DNA from 2 places in the Oryzibacillus soli genome. Region 2 is predicted to be linked to the other one. Evidence: predicted binding sites of a transcription regulator. Region 2 holds the regulator's gene; the other holds the start of a gene.
What was found. Region 2 encodes LexA, which represses DNA repair genes until DNA is damaged. Its sites were predicted from a motif close to CGAACATATGTTCG; they were not measured.

Region 1 (3,592 bases), on a different contig from region 2:
CGTATCCCTGATGCTGATCCTCCTGTCCGCCATGCTTGCAGCCTATATCGCCAGACCGGTTACCCGTGTAGCCCAGCATGTCAATATCCTGGCCCAGGCGGATTTCACCGCGGAGCTTCACCCCCTCCTGCTGAAGCGCAAGGATGAGATCGGTAATCTGGCCCGCTCCGTGAAGACGATGTCCGCTTCTATGAGCCAACTGGTCCACCAGGTGGTCGAAGAGTCGAATAACGTTCGTGCCAATATGGCCGTTTCATCGGACAACCTATCCGCTCTGGGAGCCCAAGTGGAGGAGGTCTCCGCCACCACCGAGCAGATGTCCGCCGGCATGGAGGAAACCGCCGCTATGACCCAGGAGATGAACGCCACCTCCAAGGAGATTGAGATGGCCATCACCTCCATCTCCTCCAAGGCCCAGGAAGGCTCCGACCGGGCGGAGGAGATCTCCCGCCGGGCGCTTCAGATGAAAGAGGGCGCCGTTCAATCCCGGAATTCGGCCGAGGAGATCCGCGCGGTTATCGAGTCCGAATCCCGTCAAGCCATCGAGCAGGCAGCCGCGGTCAAGGAAATCGATACCCTGACCAATTCCATTCTAGAGATAACCAATCAGACCAACCTGCTGGCCTTGAACGCAGCCATCGAGGCGGCCCGGGCCGGCGAGTCGGGACGGGGCTTCGCCGTGGTGGCAGGTGAGATCCGCAAGCTGGCGGAGAATTCCAGAGTGACCGCCAGTAAGATTCAAGACGTGACCAAGCAAGTGGTATCTTCCGTGGAGGACTTGACCGAGAGCTCCGAGAAGGCTCTTCGATTCCTGGAGACCACCGTCATTCGGGATTACAACACCTTAGTGGAAACCGGCCAACAGTACTATCGGGACTCCGAGACCATTCAAGAGCTGGTGACGGATTTCAGCTCCACGGCCGAAGAGCTGCTGGCCTCCACGCAGAACCTGCTGCAGGCTATCCAGGAGGTCACCTTGTCCAACCAGGAAGGAGCCGAATCCACCCAAGATATCGCGGAAAAATCCTCGGGCGTGATGAAACAGTCCGTCCGGGTGAAAGAGCTGATGCACGAGACGGAAAGCACGGTCACCCGTCTTCTGACCGCCGTTTCCCGGTTCAAGGTGTAGGAGTTAGCTCCAGCCGCATGAAAATAGCCCCTTTCGGGGCTATTTTTTTGTTCGGGCACCTCCAGCAGGTGCGTGCTCCATGTTTGTTTCGGTCAACGGTTCAGGAGGCTTCCCACGTACCGCAGCAGCTCGTTGGCGCACACCGGGCAATAGCCGTTGTCCTCGATCAGCCGCGCCGTCACCTCGTTGATGCGCTTCAGCTGCTGTTCGTCCGGCGTCTTAGAGGACGTGGTGATCTTCACGATGTCCTTCAGATCGGCGAACAGCTTCTTCTCGATGGCCTCGCGGAGGCGCTCATGAGTATTGTACTCGAACTTCTTGCCCTTCCGCTGATACGAAGACATGCGGATCAGAATCTCCTCGCGGAACGCCTTCTTGGCATTCTCGCTAATGCCGATCTGCTCCTCGATGGAGCGCATGAGGCGCTCATCGGGGTCCACATTCTCACCGGTGAGCGGATCTTTAATTTTATGCCAAGACACAGGATATATACAGATTATTTGAATCGGTTCGTGAGCGATGAAATATACTGGCCAAGCCTGATACTGATCTGTGATCTAGCCGCTTCACGCCAGAAGCCAAACCGTTCCTGGTAGCCGCGACAAAGGTAAGAATAGTATAACACGCTTTCCCCTTGTTCGTCGTTTAGGAACTTGATCTTTCGGGCCTTCAGCTCCCCCTTAAGTGTGTAGAGATCGTTTGTAATATCAGACATAAGATAGTGAACAACTTCGGAAAGCATCGGACAAAGAATGTTATTTGCGTATTCGAATCGGATTCCTTCGATGCAGCGCTCCACAATAGTTTGCATGTGCAGTAGTACGATGTAATCCCGGATCATTGTGAACTCTACAATCGTTGGACCACTTGCCCCCTTTATCTGCTTAACATTGCCCAAAGAGTATCACCTCCTGAATACAGTATTAGTATCATATACCGAACACATGTTTCTATTCAATACAAAAAAAGCAGAAGGGTGAACTACCCCTCCTCCTCTTGATAGCCATACATGCCATAATTAGGTACAGTATTCGTTTTTATTAATGTTTGTTGTATTTTTATTGTAGGGTGTATAATTATTTTCGATTCAATGATTCATGTATCGGGGAGAGTGAAGTCTATGCATAGATTGGATACTCACGCTCGAACCGAACTGGGGAACATAAAGAGTTACGTTATTGAGCGTACTCAATTCATGTTACCAAACGAAGATCTAGCATTGCTACTGGATACAATAGATAGAATCTTTCTCGATGCCTATTTACGATATGGCTCAACCAACTATTTAACGGTCTGAACGGTAACTAGACTTGCTTGCACAAAAAAAATGGGCTCCTGCACATCTCATACGCAGGGGTCCATTTTCTGTTGATCTATCAAATCGATATCCATAGTGGGAGTCTCCCACAATATTTGCTGCCAGTTTATGTGTTGATCTCAGCAGCAGTCAGAGTACCTTCATTGATTGTAATCGTAATATCGCCTACTCCAGGAATAGTTCCCGTAGCTCTTAGGGTGTAAGTATGTGGCCCTACGGTTGCTCCCATATCACAGCATGTTAATGCGGTAGTGATTGGGCTATTAGCAGAAACGGGCGTATCACTCGCGGTACACAATACAGTGGCTCCATCACGGATAATACTAAATGCAATGATTGGACTGGCAGCTGAAGGTGTCCAAGTGACGTATGCAGTGAGCCATACAATGTTTCCCGGTTCATCGACAGTAATGACCAAACTGGTAAGATCCGCTACTGGGGCAGCAGCTGTCAGGACTGTGCCAGCAGTTAATTCAGCACAAGCGAACTCAACAAATATTCCCGGTGTTCCTGCGGGGCCTTGTGGTCCTGTTGGACCAACGGGTCCTGCTGCTCCAACTGGGCCAGCTGGCCCTACTGGTCCTTGAGGTCCTGCCGGTCCTTGGGGTCCCGCTGGTCCTTGTGGCCCTGGAGGCCCTGGAGGCCCTGGTAATCTTCCCATACGTTATCCACACTCCCTTATAATAAGAACATGGTTGGTCCAAAACCATATCTGGATTTAAACCTGAACCATTATATTCACTAATCTTCTTGAGTGTGTGAATGCACATTTTGTTTTTTTGCAGCCCTCTCTATGTAGCTGTCCATACATAAAACCTATTGATACATATATTATTCCAAAACAACACTTTGGAGGGGGTGAAGATAACGAAAGTCACTGGAACTCTTGGAATCATGGTAGGAAGCCGTGCACAGCGCGTAACCGTATTAAGGCACCTGTCAGGTCATAGATTTAATAAGATGAAACTTATATGCTTCACGCCTTCGGATATCAATTGGACTCGCAAAAAAATACGAGCCGTTCACCTAAATAATCACACCTGGCTAGAGGACACCTTTCCTTTCCCAAAAGTAATATACAATCGATGTTACAATGCCGATACTGCTTTAGTAACTCGGCTTGAAAAAGAAATCGGTACCCAGAG
Region 2 (3,592 bases):
GATCAGACCTCCGAGGAAGCGACCGTCTTGAACGAGCAGACGGAAGTGAAGCGGAAGGAGCTGACTGATTCCCAGCTTCACAAGATGCTGAAGCAGCAGTTGATGACCAAGCGGCCTGGCCAGGTGTCCCTGATCCAAGGCGAGCTGTCACGGTTTTTCCATTAATACCGCCAGGCTCTTGTAGATCAGGGGCCTCTTCCGTGAGGACGGCTTATCCGCCTTCCCAGGGATGACGGCAAGCGGGATGGGACAAGGTATAAGCGGCGATATTATACAGCACCATTTACCATTAGGGAGGAGATCCACCAGTGTACAAAAACTACACCAAAGACGACATTCTTCGTATTGCCAAGGAAGAGAACGTCCGTTTCATCCGCCTGCAATTCACCGACCTGCTGGGCGCGATCAAGAACGTTGAGATTCCGGTTAGCCAGCTTGAGAAGGCCCTTGACAATAAAATGATGTTCGACGGATCGTCCATCGAAGGTTATGTGCGGATCGAAGAGTCCGACATGTACCTCTACCCGGATCTGAGCACTTGGGTGGTCTTCCCCTGGGTTACCGAAGATCGTGTTGCCCGATTGATCTGCGATATTTACTTGCCGGACGGCCGTCCGTTCCCTGGCGATCCCCGCGGTATTCTGAAGAAGATGCTGAAGGAAGCCGAGGCTATGGGCTTCACAGCTATGAATGTCGGTCCGGAGCCGGAATTCTTCCTGTTCAAGACGGATGAGAAGGGCAATCCGACCAATGAGCTGAACGACCAGGGCGGCTACTTCGACCTGGCCCCGATGGACTTGGGGGAGAACTGCCGCCGTGAGATCGTATTAACCCTGGAAGAAATGGGCTTCGAGATCGAAGCCTCCCACCATGAGGTGGCGCCGGGCCAGCATGAGATCGACTTCAAATACACCAACGCCCTGAAGGCTGCAGACTACATCCAGACCTTCAAGCTCGTGGTGAAAACCGTAGCCCGCCAGCATGGTCTTCATGCAACCTTTATGCCGAAGCCGCTGTTCGGCGTGAACGGATCCGGCATGCACTGCCACCAATCCTTGTTCAAGGGTGACAGCAACGCGTTCTACGACGAGAGCGACAAGCTGGGCTTAAGCATCGCTGCCCGCCATTACATGGCCGGCATTCTGAAGCATGCACGCGGCTTCGCCGCCATCACCAACCCGACGGTCAACTCTTACAAGCGTCTGGTACCGGGCTATGAAGCCCCCTGTTACGTGGCTTGGTCCGCCAGCAACCGGAGCCCGATGATCCGGATTCCGGCCTCCCGTGGTCTGAGCACCCGGATCGAAGTCCGTAACCCGGACCCTGCCGCCAATCCGTATCTGGCACTGGCTGTCATGCTGGCTGCCGGTCTGGACGGAATCAAGCACAAGATGAGTCTGCCGGCCCCGACCGACCGGAACATCTATGTGATGACCGAGGAAGAGCGGGAGGAGCAGGGCATTCCGAGCCTGCCGTCCAGCCTGAAGGAAGCGCTCAGTGAGATGATCCGCGACGATGTGATCTGCAACGCGCTGGGTGAGCATGCGCTGGCCTACTTCTACGAGCTGAAGGAAATTGAGTGGGATATGTACCGGACCCAGGTTCATGCTTGGGAACGCGACCAGTACATGACGCAATACTAAGCGTTGTTGTCTTCATGGTTAAGCCCTTCGGCGCCGAGGCGTACGAAGGGCTTTTTTGTTTGGGTTAAGAATGAAGAAACGGCTGGCTCAGAAGTCTCTGAGCCAGCCGTTTCTTCATCATGACGGTAGAAGTGGATGTTTAGTGGATATTGCGGATCAAGCCGATGACCTTGCCGAGTATGGTGACGTTCCGGACCCGGATCGGCTCCATAGCGGAATTCTCCGGCTGGAGGCGGATGTGATCCTTCTCCTTATAGAACCGCTTGACGGTCGCTTCGTCCTCCTCTGTCATGGCGACAACGATCTCGCCATTATGCGCTGTCGGCTGCTGCCGGACGATGACCATGTCTCCGTCGTGAATACCGGCTTCGATCATGCTCTCGCCGACGACATTCAGCATGAATACGGTGTCGTCATGGACCATATCGTTCGGAAGAGGGTAATAGCCCTCGATGTTCTCGGTAGCGGTGATAGGCATGCCTGCCGTTACACGTCCGATCAGAGGCACGCGCGTTATCGAATGGGAGAACATCTCGAGACCGTCCTCTTCGCCGAGAATCTCGATGGCTCTAGGCTTGGTGGGGTCCCGGCGAATCATGCCCTTCTTCTCGAGGCGTTCCAGATGTCCGTGTACGGTGGAGCTGGAGGCGAGTCCGACCGCTTCACCGATCTCGCGGACCGAAGGAGGATAGCCCTTCTCCCGGACCTCGGTCTTAATGAAGTCGAGGATCGCTTGCTGACGGTTGGAAATTTTGCTCATTCTGATCACTCCAGTTTGGTAATAATTATACAAAGTATAACATAGAACCGGAGTTCGTACAAACATAAGTTCGAACGAACAGGTTGCGAACGAACGGTTGAAAGAGGATGCGAACAAACATTCGATTTTGGGTTGACACAAACAAGTGTTCGTGGTATCTTAATACCAGAACAAATGTTTGGGAGTGGTTCAAGTGGTCCATGTGAATAAGACAGTCGTTAAGATGGTAATCTTCATGATGGTGATTATGCTTTCCTTAATGTCAGGTGCTTTGCTGCATGCCTATGCGGGAAGCTCCGATCATCAGACTGCAGCCGCTGTGACCGGCCCTTCCATGACTACGCAAGTCACTTCGCTGTCGGCTAAGATGACCGTTCAAGAAACCGTTGACGTTTGCCCGGGTGACACCCTGTGGGACATAGCATCCTCTCATCTTCCCAAGGGGGAGAACGTTCGTTCTTATATGAACAAGATTAAGAAGGCGAACAATCTGAAGAACACGGATCTGCGCGCCGGACAAATATTAATTCTCCCTTGAGCGGAGACCCAACATCCGACTACAACCCTTCATCATTTATAGATCTGAATAGGGAGTCCAACTGCGCATATACAGCAGCTGGACTCCTTTTGCTTATTCCGGATTCGAATCTCGAGTGCTGATCTTGACAACCACGCGGCGGTAATGGCAAAGTAGTAAAGAAGTGGAGCCATGTACGGGCAGCAGGAGGTGCAGAGAAATGGAAGAGCTTGTGAAACGGATCAATGAGCTGGCTCGCAAGGCAAAAACGGTCGGATTGACCGAAGATGAGCTGGATGAACGCAACGAGCTTCGCCGCAAATACATCGAGTTGTTCCGCGCCTCCATGCGGGATCAGCTGGACCATATCAAGTTTGTCGAAGACGAGGAGAAGTAACCGCTCCGCGCGGTTGTTCGAGACGTCTATCCTACCTAGGCTGAAGGAGCAAATGCCGTGTCGCGCAAATGGGAACGCATGGTGCGTAAGAATCAGAAGACCGTCAATCATGGGCGGGTCAAACGGGGGTTAGGTTCCCTGCCGCAAGTGAGCAGGGGGGCGGAAACCGTCATTAAGGGACGGAGCTGGATGCTGGCTTCGGTGCTGGCGATCTTCGCCATCTTATATTTCATCTTGACGTACCAGACGGAATCGAAGACCAGTATGTACTGGAT

Region 1: the regulator LexA is predicted to act here: its motif matches at 2,067-2,080, upstream of ACSEXW_RS09630 (YhjD family protein).

What each region holds. Positions count from the first base shown of each region.
Region 1 covers NZ_JBPPGJ010000006.1:41,233-44,824, reverse strand. Annotated here, with positions in the region: gene ACSEXW_RS09640 (methyl-accepting chemotaxis protein) at 1-1,129, shown strand, start outside; partial or broken gene ACSEXW_RS09635 (protein prkA) at 1,222-1,608, opposite strand; gene ACSEXW_RS09630 (YhjD family protein) at 1,626-2,027, opposite strand; gene ACSEXW_RS09625 (YheC/YheD family endospore coat-associated protein) at 3,306-3,592, shown strand, end outside.
Region 2 covers NZ_JBPPGJ010000005.1:241,314-244,905, forward strand. Annotated here, with positions in the region: gene ACSEXW_RS08815 (MerR family transcriptional regulator) at 1-165, shown strand, start outside; gene glnA (type I glutamate--ammonia ligase) at 309-1,643, shown strand; gene lexA (transcriptional repressor LexA) at 1,783-2,403, opposite strand; gene ACSEXW_RS08830 (LysM peptidoglycan-binding domain-containing protein) at 2,639-2,941, shown strand; gene ACSEXW_RS08835 (DUF896 domain-containing protein) at 3,141-3,317, shown strand; gene ACSEXW_RS08840 (hypothetical protein) at 3,375-3,592, shown strand, end outside.